DNA from 3 places in the Roseburia sp. OM03-7AC genome. Region 2 is predicted to be linked to each of the others. Evidence: predicted binding sites of a transcription regulator. Region 2 holds the regulator's gene; each other region holds the start of a gene.
The links. Region 2 encodes HrcA, which represses chaperone genes, less so after heat shock. Its sites were predicted from a motif close to TGTTAGCACTCNNNNNNNNNGAGTGCTAACA; they were not measured.
Positions count from the first base shown of each region.

Region 1 (7,857 bases), 150 kb from region 2:
TCAACCAACACCAATCCAAGCTGGGAGAGAGCACATCCGAACCGTTTCATTGTACATAACGGAGAGATTAATACCATCAAAGGTAATGCAGATAAGATGCTTGCCCGTGAAGAGACCATGGAGTCCGAAGAACTGAAAGGGGAACTGCAGAAAGTCCTTCCGGTTATTAATTCCGAAGGTTCTGACTCAGCAATGTTAGATAATACCTTAGAGTTCCTGGTAATGAGTGGAATGGATTTACCACTGGCAGTTATGATTATGATTCCGGAGCCATGGGCAAATAACAATACCATGTCCCAGAAGAAGAAAGACTTCTATCAGTACTATGCGACCATGATGGAGCCTTGGGATGGACCGGCATCCATACTTTTCTCAGATGGAGATGTCATGGGAGCCGTTCTTGACCGTAACGGATTAAGACCTTCCAGATATTATATTACCGATGATGACCAGCTGATTCTTTCTTCCGAGGTTGGAGTGCTTGATATTGATCCGACCAAGATTGTCGTAAAAGAAAGACTCCGCCCGGGTAAAATGCTTCTGGTAGATACTATTCAGGGAAGAGTCATCAATGATGATGAATTAAAAGAGTATTACGCAAGCAAACAGCCTTATGGTGAATGGCTTGACCGTAACCTGATTAAACTGGAGGATTTAAAGATTCCAAATCAGCGTGTTCCGGAATATACCAAAGAAGAGCGTCAGAGAATGCAGAAAGCATTCGGTTATACTTACGAATCACTGCGTGAAGCAATCCTTCCGATGGCATTAAACGGAGGAGAAGGAACTTCTGCAATGGGTATTGATACTCCGCTGGCAGCACTGGCAGGAGACCATCAGCCACTGTTTAATTATTTCAAACAGTTATTTGCACAGGTAACAAACCCGCCAATTGATTCCATTCGTGAGAAAGTGGTTACATCCACTACCGTATATATCGGAGAAGATGGTAACCTGCTGGAAGAAAAGGCGATTAACTGTCAGGTATTAAAGGTAGATAACCCGATTCTTACCAACACAGATTTGATGAAAATTAAAAATATGAAAGTAGAAGGATTCAAGGTTGTGGTTCTTCCTACTACATATTATAAGAATACAAGCCTGGAAAAAGCATTGGATCATCTGTTTGTAGAAGCAGACCGTGCATACCGTGACGGTGCAAATATCCTGATTCTTTCCGACCGTGGCATTGATGAGAACCATGTGGCAATCCCATCCCTTCTGGCAGTATCCGGTTTGCAGCAGCATCTGGTAAAGACCAAGAAGAGAACTGCAGTTGCCATGATTCTGGAATCCGGTGAACCAAGAGAAGTACATCATTTTGCAACATTGCTTGGTTATGGTGCCTGTGCAATCAACCCATATCTGGCACAGGATACCGTAAAGCAGTTAGTAGACGAGCATATGTTAGACAAGGATTACTATGCAGCAATCCATGATTACAATCAGGCAATTATCAGTGGTATCGTAAAAATTGCTTCCAAAATGGGTATTTCAACCATTCAGTCTTATCAGGGTTCTAAGATTTTTGAGGCAATTGGTATTGACTCCGCAGTAATTGATAAATATTTCACAAATACCGTAAGCCGTATCGGTGGAATTACACTGGAAGACATTGCAAAAGATGTAGATACTCTGCATTCTGCAGCCTATGATCCATTGGGATTAGAGACAGACCTTACTTTAGACAGCAAGGGACGTCACAAGATGAGAAGTGGCGCAGATGTTCACCTTTATAATCCGGCAACCATCCACCTTTTACAGGAATCAACCAAACGTGGAGATTACAACCTGTTCAAACAGTACACAGACCTTGTGAACAGTGAAGAACGTGATGCCAATATTCGTGGACTGATGGATTTCAATTTCCCGAAAAAAGGTGTTCCGATTGAAGAAGTAGAAAGCGTAGATTCTATTGTAACAAGATTTAAAACAGGTGCGATGTCCTATGGTTCTATTTCCAAGGAAGCCCATGAAACACTGGCAATTGCCATGAACCATTTACATGGTAAATCCAATACCGGTGAGGGTGGAGAAGATCCGGACCGTATCGCAAGTAAAAATACAAGCTTAGACAGATGTTCTGCAATCAAGCAGGTAGCGTCCGGCCGGTTTGGTGTAACCAGCCGTTACTTAGTCAGTGCAGAAGAGATTCAGATTAAGATGGCACAGGGTGCAAAACCTGGTGAAGGTGGACACCTTCCGGGCAAGAAAGTATATCCTTGGATTGCAAAGACAAGACTTTCCACACCGGGTGTATCCTTGATTTCACCGCCACCTCATCATGATATCTACTCCATCGAGGATTTGGAGCAGTTAATTTACGATTTGAAGAATGCCAACCGTGATGCAAGAATTTCCGTAAAACTGGTATCAGAAGCAGGCGTTGGTACAGTCGCAGCCGGTGTTGCCAAGGCAGGAGCACAGGTAGTGTTAATTTCCGGTTATGACGGTGGTACCGGTGCAGCACCAAGCAGTTCTATCCATAACGCAGGACTTCCTTGGGAGCTTGGACTTGCAGAGACACACCAGACTCTGATTATGAACGGACTTCGTAATAAGGTAAGAATTGAGACAGACGGTAAGCTGATGAGCGGCCGTGATGTAGCGATTGCTGCATTACTTGGAGCAGAAGAGTACGGATTTGCAACTGCACCGCTGGTAACCATGGGATGCGTGATGATGCGTGTATGTAATCTGGATACCTGCCCTGCCGGAATCGCAACACAGAATCCGGAGCTTCGGAAACGTTTCGCGGGAAAACCGGAATATGTAGAAAACTTCATGCGGTTTATTGCAGAAGAATTAAGAGAAATCATGGCGAAGTTAGGCTGCCGTACCATTGATGAAATGGTAGGAAGAAGTGACCTTCTCCGGGTAAGAGAGGATTTGACAGACCGGGAAAAAGAAATCGACCTTTCCAAGATTTTGAATAACCCGTTTGCAGGACCAAAGGAGAAAGTTACATTTGATCCAAAACATGTATACGATTTCGAACTGGAGAAGACCAAGGACGAAACTGTACTGTTAAAACAGCTTTCTTCTGCACTGGATAAGAAACAGAAGAGAAGCATTGATGTAGAAGTAAGCAATACAGACCGTTCCTTTGGTACCATCTTCGGTTCTGAGATTACAAAGAAATATGATGATACATTAGATGAAGATACTTTCATTGTAAAATGTACCGGAGCCGGTGGACAGAGCTTTGGTGCATTCATTCCAAAAGGACTGACACTGGAACTGGTAGGAGATTCCAATGATTACTTCGGAAAAGGACTTTCCGGTGGAAAACTGGTTGTATATGCTCCGGCAGGTGTGAAATATAAGAAAGATGAAAATATCATCATCGGTAACGTAGCACTTTACGGTGCAACCAGTGGTAAAGCATTTATCAGTGGTGTGGCAGGAGAACGTTTCTGCGTACGAAATTCCGGAGCATCTGCAGTAGTAGAAGGTGTCGGTGACCATGGCTGTGAATACATGACCGGTGGACGTGTTGTTATCCTTGGTAAGACTGGCAAAAACTTTGCAGCCGGAATGAGCGGCGGTATCGCTTATGTATTAGATGAGGACAACGACCTTTATACCAGACTGAATAAAGAAATGGTATTCTCAGAAGAAGTTGGAAACAAATACGATGTTATGGAATTGAAAGATATGATTAAAGAACACGTAGCTTTGACCAATTCTGAAAAGGGAAAAGAAATCTTAGATAATTTCAGTGAGTATCTGCCGAAGTTCAAGAAAGTAATTCCATACGATTATAACCGTATGTTAATGGCAATTGTTCAGATGGAAGAAAAAGGATTGTCTTCCGAACAGGCACAGATTGAAGCATTTTATGCGAATACAAGAAATTAAGGAGGGGACGCAAAATGGGAAAACCAACAGGATTTATGGAATATGACAGAGAGAATGCAGCAGCGGTTGCACCAAAGGAGCGTATCAAGAACTTTAACGAGTTCCATACCCCTCTCTCAAAAGAGAAACAAAGAGTACAGGCAGCACGTTGTATGAACTGCGGCGTGCCGTTCTGCCAGGCTGGTATGAATATCATGGGAATGACCAGCGGATGTCCGCTGCATAACCTGGTACCGGAGTGGAATGACCTTTTGTATACCAACAACTGGGAGCAGGCATATAACCGTCTGACCAAGACCAACAACTTCCCGGAATTTACCTCAAGAGTATGTCCGGCACTTTGTGAAGCAGCCTGTACCTGTGGACACTGGGAAGACCCGGTAACCTGTAAGGCAAATGAGCATGGAATCATTGAAAATGCCTATGAAAAAGGATATGCTGCAGCAAAACCTCCAAGAGTCCGTACCGGAAAGAAGGTTGCAATCATCGGTTCCGGTCCTGCCGGACTTGCAGCAGCAGACCAGTTGAATAAAAGAGGACATTCCGTTACCGTATTTGAAAGAGATGACCGTGTCGGTGGACTTTTGATGTATGGAATCCCGAATATGAAGCTGGAAAAATGGGTTATTGACCGTAAGATTAATATAATGAAAGAAGAGGGTGTCGAGTTTATTACCAATGCCAATGTTGGAAAAGACATCAAGCCGGCAAAACTCTTAAAAGAATATGACCGTGTCATCTTAGCCTGTGGAGCAAAGAATCCAAGAGACATCAAAGCTCCGGGCAGAGATGCAGAAGGCATTTACTTTGCAGTAGATTTCTTAAAGGCAACTACCAAGAGCCTTTTAGATTCCGAGCTTAAAGATAACAAATATATTTCTGCCAAGGGAAAGAAAGTAGTTATCATCGGTGGTGGAGATACCGGAAATGACTGTGTCGGAACTTCTATCCGTCACGGCGCAGCCAGTGTCATCCAGCTTGAAATGATGCCAAAGGCACCGGATGAACGTGCTGAGAACAATCCATGGCCGGAGTGGCCGAGAGTCTGCAAGACAGACTACGGTCAGGAAGAAGCAATTGCCATGTTCGGCTCCGACCCTCGTATTTACCAGACAACCGTAAAAGAGTTCTTAAAAGACAAGAACGGTAAGCTCTGCGGATTAAAAACCGTAAAATTAGAGGGCAAAAAGGATGAAAAGACCGGACGGATGCAGATGGTGGAAGTACCAGGCTCTGAAAGCAAGTTAGATTGTGATCTGGTTCTGATTGCAGCAGGCTTCCTTGGAACAGAAGATTACATTGCCAAAGCATTCGGCGTAGACTTAAATGCCAGAACCAATGTGGCAACAGAAGCCGGTCATTACAAGACCAACGTGGAAAATGTCTTTACAGCAGGAGATATGCATCGTGGACAGTCCCTGGTTGTATGGGCAATCCGTGAAGGAAGAGAAGCAGCCCGTGAAGTAGACGAAAGTCTGATGGGATATTCTTATCTTTCCGTACAGTAATGAAAATTACAATATAATGATAGAAGAAAGTCGTCTGACTATGGTGACGCCGGAAGGTGAGCTGTGGCAGGCGGCTTTTTCGTGGTTGACACATTCTGCTTTTGGGGCATAAAATAATCCTTGTGACAAAAAGAACGAGAAGAAGAAAACAGCGAAAGGACATAAAGAGAATGAGCAGGAAAGCAGTATTTTTTGATATTGATGGAACATTGTGGGACGAGCATTTTGTGATACCGGAGAGCACAAAGGAAGCAATCCGGAAGCTACGGGAAAATGGACATCTGGCATTTCTCTGCAGCGGAAGAACCAGAGCATTTATTCAGGATGAAAGATTGCTGGCACTGGGATTCGACGGAATTGTGGCAGGCTGCGGTACCTGGATAGAGCTGGATGGAAAAACACTTTTTTATAAAAAATTAGAACAGGAATTGATAGAGGATACCATACATATATTAAAAGAGTATGGAATTCCTACGGTATATGAGGGAAGCCGGAATTTGTATATGGATCTGGAAGAATTTGAAGAAGACCCTTATGGCTTGAAACTAAAAGAGACATTGGGAGAGGATTTGCTGCCGGTAACGGGAAATGAAGCAATTATGGAAATCAGTAAGTTTTCCTGCTCTACACCGGATGATGCTTATCTTAAGGTACTTTCCCATTTGGAAGAGAATTTCACACCGCTGGTGCATGATGCGGCATGCGCAGAGTTTATTCCAAAAGGATTTTCCAAAGCGTCCGGCATCGAAAAAACCTGTGAGCTTCTTGGTATTGAGAAAGAAGATACCTATGCATTTGGAGACAGTATCAATGATGTGGAAATGTTAAAGCATGTGCAGCATGGAATTGCCATGGGAAATGGTACCAAAGCAGCAAAAGAAGCAGCGGATTATATCACAGCATCATTGCACGAAGACGGCATTTATAAGGGATTGGAGCATTTTGGACTGATTTCATAAACAAATCTAAAAAAAGTATTAAATCGTTACAAATTGCAGAAAGTGAGAAAACGAGAGAAAAAACGAGATATCGAGAAAAAATATAAGGAAACAAGAGAAAAATAAAAAATGGTCAGGCTTGCGAAAAAGAGACGCAGAAACTATTATATGACTATCGGTTAGCACTCGGCTTGAATGAGTGCTAATAAAAAAGAAAGAAAACAAAGAGACCGAATCAAGGAGGCAATGAATCATGAAATTAGTACCATTATCAGACAGAGTTGTATTAAAACAGTTAAAAGCAGAGGAAAAAACCAAATCCGGAATTATCTTAGCAAGTGCTGCACAGGAGAAACCACAGGAAGCAGAAGTAATCGCAGTTGGTCCTGGCGGAGTGGTAGATGGCAAAGAAGTTACCATGCAGGTAAAAGAAGGTCAGAAGGTTATTTATTCTAAATATGCCGGAACAGAAGTAAAACTGGATGGCGAAGAATATATCATCGTAAAGCAGAATGATATTCTTGCAGTAGTAGAATAATCGAATTGATAATTGGTAAATAAAACAAATAATAAAATAGGAAAATAGAAGAAAGAGGTAAGAAATTATGGCAAAGGAAATCAAATATGGAACAGAAGCCAGAACAGCATTAGAGGCTGGAGTTGATAAACTGGCAAATACAGTCAGAGTAACAATCGGACCAAAAGGAAGAAACGTTGTACTGGATAAATCATATGGAGCTCCATTAATCACAAACGATGGTGTTACCATTGCAAAAGAAATCGAATTGGAAGATGCATTCGAAAATATGGGCGCACAGCTTGTAAAAGAAGTAGCAACCAAGACCAATGACGTCGCCGGTGATGGTACTACAACAGCAACTGTTCTTGCACAAGCAATGATTCAGGAAGGAATGAAGAACTTAGAGGCTGGTGCAAACCCAATCGTTTTAAGACGTGGTATGAAGAAAGCAACTGAAAAAGCAGTTGAAACAATCGCAGCAATGTCTTCTAAAGTAACCGGAAAAGACCAGATTGCAAAAGTTGCATCTATTTCCGCAGGTGATGAAAGCGTTGGCAACATGGTAGCAGACGCAATGGAAAAAGTTTCCAATGATGGTGTTATTACCATTGAAGAGAGCAAGACCATGCAGACAGAGCTTGACCTGGTAGAAGGTATGCAGTTTGACCGTGGATACATTTCCGCATATATGTGCACAGATATGGATAAGATGGAAGCAGTTTTAGATGAACCGTACATCTTAATTACCGATAAGAAAATCAGCAACATTCAGGAAATCCTTTCACTGTTAGAGCAGATTGTTCAGTCCGGTTCCAAACTTCTTATCATTGCCGAAGATATCGAGGGTGAAGCTTTAACTACATTGATTGTAAATAAACTGCGTGGAACATTTAACGTAGTAGCAGTAAAAGCTCCAGGATATGGCGACAGAAGAAAAGAAATGTTAAAAGATATCGCTATCCTTACCGGTGGTCAGGTGATTTCAGAAGAAGTTGGCCTGGAATTAAAAGATGTTACTATGGCACAGCTT
Region 1 is NZ_QTZJ01000001.1:888,508-896,364, reverse strand. Features, by position in the region: gene gltB (glutamate synthase large subunit) at 1-3,861, shown strand, start outside; gene DXB39_RS04410 (glutamate synthase subunit beta) at 3,876-5,369, shown strand; gene DXB39_RS04405 (Cof-type HAD-IIB family hydrolase) at 5,540-6,328, shown strand; gene groES (co-chaperone GroES) at 6,561-6,845, shown strand; gene groL (chaperonin GroEL) at 6,913-7,857, shown strand, end outside.
Region 1: groES (co-chaperone GroES) is a predicted target of HrcA. The motif match lies at 6,485-6,515, and genes of this name have one in related genera.

Region 2 (7,857 bases):
ATCTGCTTATAAATCTTATCCATACCTTCTACGAAGCCATTGTTTTTGTCTTCTTCCGGTACAGCTGCAAGCCCTCTTTCAAAATTGTCGATAACTGGAAGGATTTTCTCTAAGATTGCGCTGGCTCCCATGTCATACATCTGGCTCTTTTCCTTTTCCGTTCTCTTACGGAAGTTTTCAAATTCTGCCATCTGACGTTTCAGCCGGTCGGTTAAATCTTCAATCTGTTCGTCCTTCTTATCTTTCTTGTCTTTCTTTTTAAAGATACCTTTCTTTTTCTCCTCATCTTCTTTCTCTATTTCTTCCGGTTCAGATTCGGTATCTTCCGTTTTTTCTTCTGCCTCAACTTCTTTTTCTTCTGAGGCGGTATTCTGTGCTTCTTCCTGCTTTTTTGCATCCTCTGCTTCTAAGTCTTCTAATACTTCCTCAAGCACTTCTTCTTTCTTTTCTTCTGCCACTTCCTTACCACCTTTCTATGCTATTCTTTCTTCGGCTTATCAAATATGCCTTCTAGTTGTGATTTCAAATTTTTCAGATTATCCATGACGTTCTCATAATCCATACGCTTTGGTCCGATAATTCCTATCGTTCCCTTCACGCCTTTACCAAGTTCATAGGTAGCTGTTACCACACTGCAGTCCTTCATGGTCTGAATTGGAGATTCATCTCCTATATAAACCTGTATGCCGTTCTCCTCATTGCTGAGGTTATCCGTCACCAGACTTACTAACTGTTTCTTCTCTTCTAACGCATCTAAAAGCTCTCCTGCTTTCTGCGAATCCGATAACTCCGGATATTTTAAGATATTCGTTGCACCGCTGGTATATATCTCCAAATCCTCGTCTTCGCTGATTGCTTCTGCTACTGCATCCAATACATCACTGATGACTTTGGAATGGATACCGGCTTTCTCTTTCAACACTGCTATGGTGCCCAGATTAATCTGATCTAATGACAATCCATTTAAATGTGTATTCAAAAGCATGTTAAGTTTTAACATATGCTCATTATCTATCGGCTCTTCTATCGGAATCATCTTATTTTTCACAAGATTGCCTTCCAATACGACAACTGCCAGAATATGTTCATCATCCACATTGGATAACTGGATGAACTTCAGGCTGTTGTGGTGATACTGCGGTGCTGTTATCATGGTGGTGTAATTCGTATTGTTCGCCAACAGCTTTGCCACCTGCTGCAATACCTGTTCCATCTTCTCCGTATGTTCAATTACGAACTCTTTCATATCGGATACTTCTTTGTCCTTCTCTGCAATCAGATTATCTACATAGAAGCGATATCCCTTATCGGATGGAATTCTTCCTGCCGATGTATGTGGCTGCAAAATATATCCCATCTCTTCCAAGTCCGACATCTCATTCCGGATTGTTGCGGAACTTAAGTTCAAATCCGTATACTTGGAAATGGTTCTTGAACCAACCGGCTCACCTGTTTCCAGATAGTTGCGAATGATTGCATTTAAGATTTTTGTTTTTCTTTCATCTAATTCGTTCTCGTTCATTCACGTTCTCCTGAAAATGAAACTTTTATAGGTATTTGAAAAAGCTTTTTGTACTGCTTTTTCTTAGTTGTTAGCACTCAACTTGAAAGAGTGCTAATTTCTATGTACTTAAGATAGCACCATTCGTTTTTTTTGTCAACAGAATTTTATAATTTTATATTTTCTTTAGATTTGTTCTGATTCAATGCGGTTCAACACCGCACTACTTAATCCAGTAAAAACTGGGCGAGTACATAGTTGCTGATGTCCATGCCATGGTCGCTGAGCTTTATTACACCGGCTTTTTTCTCGATTAAGTCCTCTTCCTGAAGCTGGTTTAAGACTTCGCCATATACTGCTTCTATTTCCACGCCAAAAGTCTCTTTGAATTCTGTTCTTGTAACTCCCTTTAACATACGCAGGCCTAAAAACATGAATTCTTCCATCTGGGCATGGCGGCTGATTGCATCTGCACTCTCATGGAGATTCAATGCCGGTACTCCATCTATTTCCTTCGCCGAAATATTACCACATGCTTTGATATACGCTTCAATCTCTCTTATATTACTGTAGCGTACTTCTCCAATCAGGGACGCTGCCCCAAGTCCTACCCCAAGATACGGCACCCGCTTCCAGTATCCGATATTATGCCTTGCCTCTTTCCCCGGCTTTGCATAATTGGATACTTCATAATGCTCATAACCTGCCTCTGCAAGAATCTCCTGAGTCTTTTTATAAATCTCATACTCTGTCTCTTCAGATGGCAGATGCTCTGTCGGCTTTCCGGCTTCCCGGAGCACTGCCTCGAATTTGTATTTTTCATAAAATGGTGTTCCCTTTTCGATAATCAGGGAATAGGCTGAAATATGCTCCGGTTTTAATGCTATGACACGCTTTAAGCTGGTAACAAATTTCTCCGTACTCTGATAAGGCAGGGCACTCATCAAATCAACATTGATATTTTCAAATCCACATCTTCTGGCACATTCATAATTCTCCAAGAACTGCCGGTAAGTATGGATTCTTCCTAATATCTTTAATTCATCATCAAAGGCAGACTGTAACCCTATGCTGAGACGGTTAATGCCTGCTTCTTTATAAGTAAGAAGTTTTTCCTCATTTAAAGTTCCGGGATTACATTCTATGGTAATCTCTGCATCTGCTTCCACCTCAAAGCTTACCTGAATCTGTTTTAAAAGAAGTGCGATATATTCCGGTGCTAAAAGAGACGGTGTTCCGCCCCCTATATATATAGTAGAAAGAGCCGGACGTCCCATTATCTGTCCGTAATATCTGATTTCATGCAAAAGAGCACCCACGTAGCGGTTTTGTAGCCGCTCGTCCGCAGGTGCTGATAAGAAATCACAATATTCACATTTTCTTACACAAAAAGGAATATGCACATAAAGTTCCATCTATGTTCTCCTGTCATCTATTTCTCATCTAACTTCAGTACACTCATAAATGCTTCCTGTGGAATCTCTACATTTCCCACCTGACGCATACGTTTCTTACCTTCCTTCTGTTTCTCTAACAGTTTACGCTTACGGCTGATGTCACCGCCGTAACATTTTGCCAGCACATCTTTTCGCATTGCTTTTACTGTCTCACGGGCAATTACCTTGCTTCCAACGGCTGCCTGAATCGGGATTTCAAATAAATGTCTCGGAATCTCTTCCTTTAACTTCTCACACATCTTTCTTCCACGCTCATAGGCGGTATCCTTAAATACAATAAAGGAAAGAGCATCCACTTCTTCTTTATTAATAAGAATATCCAGCTTCACAAGCTCTGACTGCTCATAACCCTTCATCTCATAATCAAAGGACGCATATCCTTTAGAACGGGATTTCAATGCATCAAAGAAATCATAAATAATTTCATTTAACGGAAGGTCATATTTAATAACTGCACGGGTCTGCTCAATATATTCCATACTCTTATAGATACCACGGCGTTCCTGGCACAAATCCATAATGGCACCTACATATTCGGATGTCACCATAATTTCTGCTGCAACCATCGGCTCTTCCATATATTCGATTTCGGATGGATCCGGAAGATTGGATGGGTTTGTCAATTCTATCATGGTACCATCCGTCTTATGTACCCGGTATACAACGCCTGGTGCTGTCGTTACTAAATCAAGATTAAATTCTCTCTCTAACCGCTCCTGAATTACCTCCAAATGAAGCAGTCCCAAGAAACCACAGCGGAAACCAAAGCCCAATGCAATGGAAGTCTCCGGTTCAAACTGTAAGGCTGCATCATTTAACTGTAATTTTTCCAAAGCGTCACGAAGATCCGGATATTTGGCTCCATCTGTTGGATATAATCCACAGTATACCATCGGATTAACTTTCTTATATCCCGGCAATGGTGCATCACAAGGACGCTTTGCTTCTGTTATGGTATCACCCACACGGGTTTCTTTCACATTCTTAAGGCTGGCAGTAATATAACCTACCATTCCGGCTTCTAACTCATCACATGGAATGAACTGTCCGGCTCCGAAATATCCTACTTCTACTACATCTGCTTCTGCTCCGGTTGCCATCATGCGGATGGTTGTCCCCGGTTTTACGGAACCTTCCCGGATTCTGCAGAATACAATAACACCTTTATAAGCATCATACACAGAATCAAAAATCAACGCCTGAAGGGGCGCTTTGGCGTCCCCTTTTGGTGCCGGTAATTTATGCACAATCTGCTCTAATACTTCTTCCACATTCAACCCTGTTTTGGCAGAAATCCGTGGTGCATCCTGTGCCTCAATTCCAATCACATCTTCAATTTCTTCTACTACTTCTTCCGGCCTTGCACTCGGCAGATCAATTTTATTAATGACTGGAATCACTTCCAGATCATGGTCTAATGCCAGATATACATTGGCAAGGGTCTGTGCCTCAATCCCCTGTGCCGCATCTACTACCAGCACAGCACCGTCACAGGCAGCAAGACTTCTTGATACTTCATAGGTAAAGTCCACATGTCCCGGTGTATCAATCAGATTGAAAATATATTCTTCTCCATCTTTGGCATGATATATAATACGGACTGCCTGGGACTTAATGGTAATTCCACGTTCCCGCTCCAAATCCATATTATCTAAAACCTGTGCCTGCATTTCGCGGCTAGTCAGAAGTCCTGTCATTTCGATAATACGGTCTGCAAGGGTTGATTTACCGTGGTCAATATGGGCAATGATACAAAAATTACGAATCTTACTCTGGTCGATTGACATATATTTACTCCTTCTTTATTCCATGTTTCAAAAGGAAATCCGTCCACAGGGAATAATATTTTCCCAGCAGGTGAATCTCATCATAAGTATATTCCGGATTCAGATTTCCTGTTTCGTCAGTCACTACTTCATTTACATCAATATAAAATATATCGTGATTATTTGCAAGCATTGCAATTCTGTCATTCCGTTCTTTGATTGCCGGATTGTTAAAAATCGGGTCGGTCTCTGACTTTTCCTGTTTTACATACATAATGCCCTGTAAGAAAATCAGTGCATCCGGCTGTAATTCCCGGATATGATTGACAGCTTCTTCATATGCTTTCATAAAGCTGTCTACTGTACCGGTTCCCATTTCGTTGATTCCAATCATCAGATAGACTTTACCAAACTGATGCTCGCTTAATGCTTCTTCAACGGTAATCTTCGCGCCGTTTTCCTCGACAATCGGCGTATCAAACATATCATAGACCGTAAGTCCGATACTGGCATAATAAGTTGCATTATCCCAGCCGCCATAATCCCTTAATCCAACGGTTCTGGAATCTCCGATAAATACTGCATCATCAAAATAATCCTGGGTTACATCGGTAAAAGTATAAGTCTTATCCTCTTCTGCCTCCGTATCTGCAACTGCTTCTGCTGCTTCTTCCGTTGCCGGCTCCTCTTTGTCAGCATATACGCTTTCCAAATCCTCCTCCGGTTCTGCCTTATCCCATGGCAGAACGCCCTCTTTGGATGCCTGCATCATGCCAGCCACCGCCGGAACCTTCGGCCAGTCCTTATTATATTCTTTATATGCGCCCTTTGTTCCGGCTAAGGCAACACCGCTTACCAGCAGCATACTGATTGCCGTAACAATAAGAAGCGGACATTTCTTCCATTTCTTCATGGCAGCCTCCCATTAAAAACTAAAATACATAAACGGATTGTTCAGTCCATTTGCAATCTGATAAATACAAATCCATAATACAACAAACAAAATTGCTTTCATCCACCACTTCTTCCAGCATTTTTTTAATATCTTATCCATAAAAGGAAGTGATACCACAAATGCCAATAGGAAAAACACTCCATAGGTTCTGCCGTATTTCAGATAATCGCCTGCATTGACTGCGATTCCGGTTCCAAAGAACGGGAACAGTCTTGCAAAATATACTTTCAAATCAGATAACTTCGTAATTGCAAACACGACCCAGGTCAGAGGGATTACAAACCAGATGTAAAGGTGTGCCAGCCATCCATGTTTCTCTAAAAAATTTCTGATTACAAATCGTTCCAACGCAATAAATACAAATAAAATCAAGCCCCATAATGGAAAATTAATGGTAGAACCATGCCACATTCCGGTTACAACCCAGACAATCAGCAGATTGAAAAATGTCCACGCATTTCCCTTCCGGTTGCCTCCCAAGGGAATATATAAATAATCACGGAACCATCTTCCCAGTGTAATGTGCCACCGGCGGTAAAACTCAGACACTGTCCTGGAACGATACGGATGGTCAAAGTTCTTCGGCAAATCAAATCCAAGCATCTCTCCGATTCCGATTGCCATCAGGGAATATCCCTGGAAATCAAAGAATAACTGTGCAGAATAACCGAATGCTCCCATCCACGCTAACGGTGTGGAAATACTCTCAAAACCAATGCCCTGAATATCACGCCAGAGAATTGCCAGATGATTTGCAATAATTACTTTATATCCCAATCCTATGATAAAAAGAGTCAGACCATGTTCGATTTTCTCCAGACGGATTGGATGTTTCTTTAACTGCCCTGCCATATTGGCAAACTGGGCAATCGGTCCGGATATCAGTTTTGGGAACAAAAGGATATAAGTTCCATATTCCAGATAATCCCTCAACGCTGCAGTTTTCTTCTTATAGACATCCAGCACATAGGAAAGCATGGTAAAAGTATAAAAGCTGATTCCAAGCGGAAGCGACAATCTTGTATATTTAAATATACACAATAATCCGATATTATAGCAAAGCAAAATCACAAGCATGGTATTTCTGCTGCTCTTCCTTCTTATATGATCCATCAGTAATACTAGAATATAGTTCAGACTCATGGAAAACAGTAAAAGAAGTGCATCCTTCCAGCTTCCCATGGCATAAAATACCAGACTGCCAAAGAAAAGTACCGGATTTTTATACTTTACCGGTACCAGATAATATATAATAAGAAAAATCGGCAAAAACCGAAATAAAAATTCTAAGCTTGAAAATTCCATGATAACTCCATATCTTTCGTTTTATTTTACGCATCTCTTTTATTATATAAGAAATGCAAGTGATTTCAATGTGTTTTTCCGAAAAAGTTATTACATTTTCATTACGAAATATTTTTCTAATTTTCTCCATGCAACACTCTGTTCAAAAGGTCTGCCAGTGGAACCATGGCATTGCGTGCCTCCTCCTGCGTGTTGGTATAGGAACCCATTTCGATCAAAAGATATTTCTCTTTAAAATGCATATTATACCGGTATCCTTTTAAATAAATCGGGCGGGTAAGATTCGGATAATACTCTGCCGCTGCAATCTGCATCTGCAGGGAAAAAGCAAGATTCCCGGTAAGGTTTGGATTATTGAGATAAGAAATATCTCCCAGCGCTTTTGTCCGGCTCAGTCCGTTAAAGAACATAATCGGTGCCATCTGCACCCCGTTTACCTCCCGCACCATATGCTTATCCACTGCATCACGATGTAAATCTATTACCACTTCTATGCTCGGATTCTCTGCTAACAGCTGCTCAATGGGCCCCTCCGCATTGGCATAGGCGTGATCTCTGTCTCCCACATCATACTGTCCCATATGATGCATGACCTGAAATCCATATTTTTCCTGTAACAGGCTGGTAAGATATTCCCCTGTTCCCATAACGCCCGTCATTACATCATTTGGGTCGGAATCTGCAAACATTTCCTGGGAATGGGTATGGTAAATCAGAATCTGTGGCTGGTCTGCCGGCGTTTTTATGGTTAAATCCATATTTAACAATTCTTCTGCATTTAACTGACTGCTATTGATGGTTGTTGTATTGTCCACCTGATAAAAATTCTGAATCAGATAATCAAAATCATTTAATTTTTCTCTTGGAATCTCC
Region 2 is NZ_QTZJ01000001.1:740,063-747,919, forward strand. Features, by position in the region: gene grpE (nucleotide exchange factor GrpE) at 1-458, opposite strand, end outside; gene hrcA (heat-inducible transcriptional repressor HrcA) at 479-1,522, opposite strand; gene hemW (radical SAM family heme chaperone HemW) at 1,729-2,916, opposite strand; gene lepA (translation elongation factor 4) at 2,934-4,745, opposite strand; gene DXB39_RS03675 (GDSL-type esterase/lipase family protein) at 4,750-5,637, opposite strand; gene DXB39_RS03680 (MBOAT family O-acyltransferase) at 5,650-6,984, opposite strand; gene DXB39_RS03685 (stage II sporulation protein P) at 7,101-7,857, opposite strand, start outside.

Region 3 (7,857 bases), on a different contig from region 2:
GCAGCCGCTCCATGATATGTGTAATCGTTTCTTTGAAATTGGCACCGGAGTTAATCAAATCTCTTGTAAAGGAAGGTACAAACCAGGCTTTCCGGTTAGAATCCATGATTTCTTTTTCCAGCTGGAAGACATCCGCAGAATGAACGTATTGCTGGGTAAAGGATAAAATGCCGGAAAGCTGTGTCTGCAGCAGTTCCTCCTCCGAGAAGTTAATCAGTGTACGGAGTAATGAAGTAAGTTGCTCTAGGAGCATTTCTCCGGAAATATGGGGATATGCAGTAAGCTTTCTCAGATAACGAATCAGAGGCTCGTTGGAGAAGTCAGTTCCCTTCCGGATAAAGATTTCTTCATATATATTTTCAAAATATGCATGTAGAACTTCGGTATAGTAATTACGATCTTTTTCGTATGAAATGGAAGAGAATAATTCCTCAGCCATAGCATCGACCTGCTGGTGTATAAAATCGTGCAGCTGCTCCATGCTGATATGACGCAGTGTGGTAAAGCCGGTGTGCAGCTGGCAGCCGCAGGAGCTTCTCTGGTGAAAAATGGCTGACATCCGGCAGGATTGTGGCTTCTTTCCCTGACAGAGCATAAGCGCATTCTGTAATGCCTGGTAGCTGAACTGGAAGCTGCTGTGGGAAACACTGGTCAGTGGTGGCTCCATGGTTTTTGCGTGGTCAATGTCGTCAAAACCGGTAATGGCAATGTCATGTCCCACCAAAAGGTCTCTTGCAGCACAGACGCGGTATCCTGCCTTTGCCATATTATCATTTGCAAAAGCAATTGCCTCTAATTCCGGGTTGTGGTCTAGGATATATTCCACCTGCTCGGTGACAAGCTCTGAGTAGTTGCCGTAGACGACCATATCATTCGTGACCGGAAGCTGATGTTCCGCCATAACATCGCGGTAGGCTTTCAGCCGTTCATTGGAGTCTTTGTTGTTAGCTGGTCCTGCTACAAAAGCAATCTTACGATAGCCATGGACATTCACAAGATGTTCGATACATTGCCGCATACCGTTGTAGTTGTCAGCAATCAGATATGGAATGTCCGGATCGTCTGGTGTGTCCTCTAACATCAGAAATGGAATATCTTTATAATGGGAAAGAAAGTCTGCCTTTACCTGGTTACTTTTAAAAATAGAAAGAGAACCATAGGTAATAATGAGTGCGTCCGGTCTGGTAAAATGCACATAATCATAAATCGTATCAAACTGATAATTATAGTCTCCATCAAAACTGCAGGATAAAATATCTTTACAATATTGTGGCATCTGAGGTCCCATCAGAAAAATAATATTGATATCTTCTTCTCTGGCACAGGTATAGAAGCCCCGAAGTAAGTCTTCTGAGTAGCTGGACTGGGTGTCACCTAACATAATTGCAATTGTTGGTCTCTGGTTGTTCTCCATAATGTGCCTTTCTCTGGTAAAAAAAGTTGTTTCGGAATTGTAAAAGCCGTTCTTATGATTAACTTAAGTATAACATAAAACGATTAAGTAGAAAAGAAAATAAAAATATTACTGGACAAAAAATGTGATATATGCTAATATAGTTGAGCGTGTGAAAGAACTGAATAACGATGCGTGGCTCAGCTTGGTAGAGCGCTGCGTTCGGGACGCAGAGGTCGCAGGTTCAAATCCTGTCGCATCGACGAAAAAAACGAGTACACTGTTAGGTGTGCTCGTTTTTTATATGAAGATTTCTACCCCAATATTGTCTGGAATCATCTTGTCATGTTATAATGAACGTAAGCAAGTCAACATATAAGCGTGATTGGCGAGCTGCAATTGTTTATCAGGAGTTGATTTTCACTTGATAAATGAAAAGGTTGGAAAATAATACAATAAAGGAGAAGACACAATATGAGTATGGAACCGGATTTTCTTACTTTGACAATCGGAAAACAGAAAAATATTGCATTGATTGCCCATGATGGGAAAAAGGCAGAACTGATTCAGTGGTGTAAAGACAATGCAGAGACTTTAAAGAAACATTTTCTGTGTGGAACAGGAACAACTGCAAAGATGATTACAGACCAGACGGGACTGCCGGTTAAGGGCTATAATAGTGGCCCGCTGGGTGGCGACCAGCAGATTGGTGCCAAGATAGTAGAGGGAAAAATAGACTTCGTTATTTTCTTTTCAGACCCGCTTACTGCAGCACCTCATGACCCGGATGTAAAAGCGCTGCTTCGTATTGCACAGGTATATGACATCCCGATTGCAAATAATAAGGCAACTGCAGATTTTATGATTCATTCCGAGTTGATGGATGAAGAATATAATCACAATGTGATTAATTTTAATAAGAATATCAGACAGCGGGCATCGACGATAAAGTAATGTCAGCTAAACTACGAGAAACACGCAAAGCGTGTTTCTTACATAAAAAGGAGAGGCGGTGTGAATACTCACACCGCCCCTTTTTCCTTTTAATTATCCTGGTATTATCCCTCAATGGAAATATATTTCTTTTCTTCCACTGCAGGTTTTGCTTCTTTCTTCGGAACGGTCAGAGTCAGGATGCCATTTTCAAAACCGCCTTTGATGTCATCCTGAGTAACGCCATCTCCGACATAGAAGCTACGCTGGTAAGAGCCATAGTAACGTTCTTTACGGATATATTTGCCATCTTTGCCTTTTTCGTCCTTGTTGTCCTGGTGTTTGGCATTGACGATGAGGTATCCGTCTTTCAGCTCAGCCTGGATATCTTCTTTCTTAAAGCCCGGAAGTTCAAATTCCAGTTCATATCTGTCGTCAAATTCCTTAACGTCAGTGTTCATGGCAGCACGGTTGTCTGCTGCAGGAGCATTGTAAGCTCCGAATGGAAATACATCATCGAATATATCATCTACAAAGTTGTTTGAAAAAATACTTGGTACTAACATAAGTCATTCCTCCTGAAAATAATTGTTGTAATTAATAATAATGTTTTTTATTTCTGTGAGCTTCTCTGGCTTCTTCAACAGCCTCATGGTCGGCTACATTAATTTTTGCTTTTACTTTCTTCTTCTTTAATGGATGTTTTGGATTTTTATCTGACATAATAACATGCTTCCTTTCTTTTACATCATCAGATATCTGAAATACAATGTCTGAAATTATCCTTCAATTGCAATATATTTGTGGTCTTCTACTGCAGGTTTTGCTTCTTTCTTCGGAACGAAGAGTTTTAAAATACCGTGTTTAAATTCGCCCTTGATATCTTCTTCGGTAACGGCATCGCCAACATAAAAGCTTCGGCTGCAGGCTCCGGAATAACGTTCCTTACGGATGTACTTGCCGGATTTCTTATCTTTATCATCCTCATCCAAGCCTTTGGCGGCACTGATGGTCAGGTAACCATTTTCTAAGGAAGCACTTACTTCGTCTTTCTTAAATCCAGGTAAATCAATGACCAGTTCGTAACCATTGTCCTGCTCCTTTATATCTGTCTTCATCAGACGTGCGGCTCTACGACCGTAAAGTTTTTTCTCAGTTTTTTTCATATCCATGTTATCGTCCATCCATGGAAAATCCTCAAAGAAGTCATCAAATAAATTCTCTCCAAAAATACTAGGCATCAACATAAGTCATCTCTCCTTTTTTAAATAAATCTATCTATGCTTGTTTACCTTGTTTCTTTGGAACTGGGATGTTTTAGGAACCTCTTTTTGTTCCTCTCCTTTGTTCTGACTACGTTATAGCACCAATTATTAGCACTGTCAAGAGGTGAGTGCTAATAAAATTGTGAAAAATTTGTGAAAAAACACAAATTGTGCAAAAACAAAGAAAAAACATGGAAATGCACTGTAAAAACAAATGAAATATATGGAGATATAATGCAGAAATATAGGGGGAAATAAGGGGTAGCATGATAAAAAGGAAAGAATATTGCAGGAACTATGAGACTGTGTTATGATTTCTATAACTTTGCGTCATGGAAATTATGAGTTTAGGAGAAAAAACAAAATGAAGACACAGAATGAGAAAAGAAGTACATTTTCGGGGAAGATAGGGTTTGTATTATCAGCAGCAGGCGCTTCTGTGGGACTGGGAAACATATGGAGATTCCCATATCTTGCGGCAAAGTATGGGGGAGGAATCTTTCTGCTGATTTATATTATACTTGCACTGACTTTTGGATATACGATGATTATGGCGGAGACTTCTATCGGAAGAATGACGAAGAAGAGCCCGGTGGGAGCATATCATACCTTTGGAAAATCCCGCTGGCTCTCTTTCGGTGGCTGGATAAATGCGATTATTCCGGTTTTAATCGTGCCATATTATTCTGTAATTGGCGGCTGGGTAATGAAATATCTGGTGGAATATATCAGGGGAAATGGCAGTAAGCTTGCATCGGATGGATATTTTTCCGATTTCATTTCCAGCGGGCTTTCCACAGAAATCTGCTTTGCTTTTTTTGCAGTATTTACGCTGGGGATTATCTTTGCCGGAGTCCGGAATGGTATTGAGCGGGTATCCAGATTTATGATGCCGGTGCTGGTTGTTCTTTCTATATTAATAACGGTTTATTCCGTAAGCAGACCGGGAGCATTAAAAGGAGTTAAATATTTTCTGATTCCAAATCTTGAAAATTTTTCATGGATGACGGTAGTAACAGCCATGGGACAGATGTTTTATTCCCTGTCCATTGCCATGGGAATTCTCATTACTTTTGGTTCTTATATGAAGAAGGAAGTTTCTATTGAGGAGTCCACGAAGAACGTGGAAATCTTCGATACAGCGATTGCCATGATGGCAGGGCTGATGATTATTCCGGCAGTCTTTGCATTTTCCGGTGGAAATCCGGAAACACTGCAGGCGGGGCCATCATTGATGTTTATTACGATTCCAAAAGTATTTGACAGCATGGGACTTGGAACCGGAGTCGGAATTTTGTTTTTTGTACTGGTGCTGTTTGCAGCAATCACAAGTTCTATTGCATTAACGGAAAGTGCAGTATCGACTTTTGAAGATGAACTGGGCTGGGAAAGACGGAAAGCAACGGTAATTGTCGGCATTGTAATGCTTCTTCTGGGAAGTCTTTCCACACTGGGATATGGACCATTGGCGAATGTAAAAATTATCGGAATGCAGATTCTTGATTTCTTTGATTTCCTGACGAACTCCGTGATGATGCCGATTGCAGCTATTGCAACCTGCCTTCTGGTATCAAGAGTGGTGGGAGTGCAGCGGATTGAAGAAGAAGTAACCCGGGGCGGCAACCCGTTCCGCAGGAAAAAGATATTTACGGTGATGATAAAATACCTTTGTCCGATCTTTGCAGCGATTATTTTAATCAGTTCCATAGCAAATGCTTTTGGATGGATTCAGATGTAATTAATGACAAATTAAGAAAATACAGAAATGCAACTACGAGAAACACGCTTTGCGAGTTTCTCGAGTTATCGCGGTGCTCGTCAAATCTGCATGCAAGCATGCGATTTTTCTCGCTACTCGCGTAATCAAAAAGAGCGTTCTTTCCTAATTAGGAAAGACGCTCTTTTTGGACAGAACCATATTATGAATTTGCCATATTCTTAACGGCATTCAATGCCTTCTGGACTGGTGGCAGACAGATAATGATTAATGTAATAAGTGCTTCTGCACCAAGGTATGCACCGTTGTAAGCAAGAGAGTATACCACTGCATTCGGGAATTCTTCCGGAGCATACATGCCGAAGAAAATCCAGCCGGAAAGGAATGCGAAGAAGTATCGGCCTAATACACCAGCGATATAACCTTTGATAAGTCCATGTTTGGATTTGCTGAAAAGTCCGGAAAGTCCTAATGCACCAAAGGCGAAGAGGTAGTCCACTAACATCTGTGGAACACTGATGATGTAAGGGTCCACGACTAACTGCAGAATTCCGTAAGCAAAAGCTGCGGTTAAGCCGGCACCCAGACCGTACCAGTAACCAATCAGAACGATGAATAACATGCTCAGTAAAGTAACGGAACCGCCCATTGGCATATCGAAAAGTTTAATCATGGAAGTTACCATGGCAAGGGCAATTGCCATAGCCGAAAATGCAAGCTGCTTTGCACTGAATTTCTTCTTTCCACCGAAGATAGCACAGCCAATCAGAAGAATGGCAATCATGATGATAACGAGGGCTGTAAAACCTGCGGTGGTAAGCTGGTAAGATGAGCCGTCGTATGTTGCAAAAATTGACATAAAAAAATCCTCCTTAAAGATGATACTCTGCCAGGAGGTTGAACTATGTGCTTCCTTACGCCGGTATTATCCGGTTCAAGTAATAAGGGTCAACGCAGATGCGTTTCTCAGCCAAAGGCGCCCCTAGCAAAGTGATGTTTTGTTTTCAGTTTGTAATGGTAACAGTGGTAGTATAAAATGTCAAGTGTTAATTTTCTGAAAAAGATTTTCTAAAAAATGAAAAAATCCGCTGGAAAATATAAAGAAAAAGTAACTTCCGGTCGATAAAAGGTTTAGAAATGTCTTTTTCTGCGCTTTTTTAGAAAAAAAGGTTACTCTTGAATCTGAAAAGCAAAAGGAATATAGTAAAGATAAAAAGATGAGGAAACAACAAGCAATAAGGAGAGGTTCTATGCGTAAGTACAAGGATGTTGGAAAAAGAATACTGGTATTAGTTTTAAGTATTTGTATGATTGCAGGCGTGCTTCCGGCGATACCGGCAGAGGCGGCGGATGCATTTCCGGGCAATGGAAGCATTACATTAGGAGCGGATGCAAATGGTGCAACTCCAACCGGAAATGATACCTATACTTATACCGGACAGGAGGTTAAGCCGGCAGTTACGGTCCAGATTGATGGAGAAACTTTGAAAGAAAAAGAGGATTACTTCGTTTATTACCGTAATAATACCAACGCAGGAACAGCACATATTGATATCGTTGGTATCGGAGACAGCCACAGATGGCAGACCACCAAGAGCTTTACGATTGCACGGCAGAAGTTAAGCTATATCGGTGTTAATTATAAAGGGGTGGAAGGAACCGGTGAAGACGGATATGTATATTATACAGGAAGTGATGTATTACCGACGATTACAGGGGTGTATGGTATCATAAGCGGTACTTCTACCATGGTAAACCTTTCAGCAGATGATTATAACGTAGAATATACTGCAGGAAGCAATACTTCTGTTGGAACACATTCCTTTAAAATTGTATTAAAGAGCAGCAGTAACTATACATTTTCCGGAAGAATTGAAGAGAACCGTTACAATATTTACTATAATATTGGAGCGGATTCTGTAACTGTTTCCAATGGACTGAGCAATTCTACTTATACCGGAACTGCACAGAGACCGGAATTTACACTGGTAGACAGTCAGAATTCCGCAGGAATCAAGGCATCTGACTATACCACAAGCTGGGCAGACAATACCAATGCCGGAACAGCGAAGATGACAGTAACAGCGAATTCTTCTTCTCTGTACCGGGGCAGCAAAACCTTTAATTTCCTGATTGGCAAGGCAGATTTAAGTGCAGCAGGCATCAGTGTTTCCTTAAAGAGTGATAAATATTATTATGTAAAGAATAGTAAACCGGATATGACCAATGAGGTAGTAGTGAAGTTGAATGGCGTGGAGATTCCTGCCGGCAACTACAACGTGGCATACCTAAATGAAACTACTGCAGGACAGACCGGAACCAATAACCTGATTATTACCGGAACCGGAAATTTAACCGGAAACGCATTTATCAACTTTAAAATCTATGACAAGCTTGGTAAAGCAGTATTGGATAAAAATGAACTGGAATACAATGGCAAGAAAAATGTGCCAAACATTACCGTCTCCAATACATCCGGTGATGTTATCAGTGATTCCAGATATAAGATTACTTATTATAAAGATGCGGAGTATACCAAGACTGTACCT
Region 3 is NZ_QTZJ01000013.1:21,885-29,741, reverse strand. Features, by position in the region: gene DXB39_RS13925 (GGDEF domain-containing protein) at 1-1,414, opposite strand, end outside; tRNA gene DXB39_RS13920 (tRNA-Pro) at 1,583-1,656, shown strand; gene DXB39_RS13915 (methylglyoxal synthase) at 1,874-2,347, shown strand; gene DXB39_RS13910 (Hsp20/alpha crystallin family protein) at 2,452-2,892, opposite strand; gene DXB39_RS15170 (hypothetical protein) at 2,924-3,049, opposite strand; gene DXB39_RS13905 (Hsp20/alpha crystallin family protein) at 3,106-3,573, opposite strand; gene DXB39_RS13900 (sodium-dependent transporter) at 3,956-5,329, shown strand; gene thiT (energy-coupled thiamine transporter ThiT) at 5,511-6,167, opposite strand; TPP riboswitch at 6,203-6,302, opposite strand; gene DXB39_RS13890 (GBS Bsp-like repeat-containing protein) at 6,559-7,857, shown strand, end outside.
Region 3: DXB39_RS13905 (Hsp20/alpha crystallin family protein) is a predicted target of HrcA. The motif match lies at 3,698-3,728, and genes of this name have one in related genera.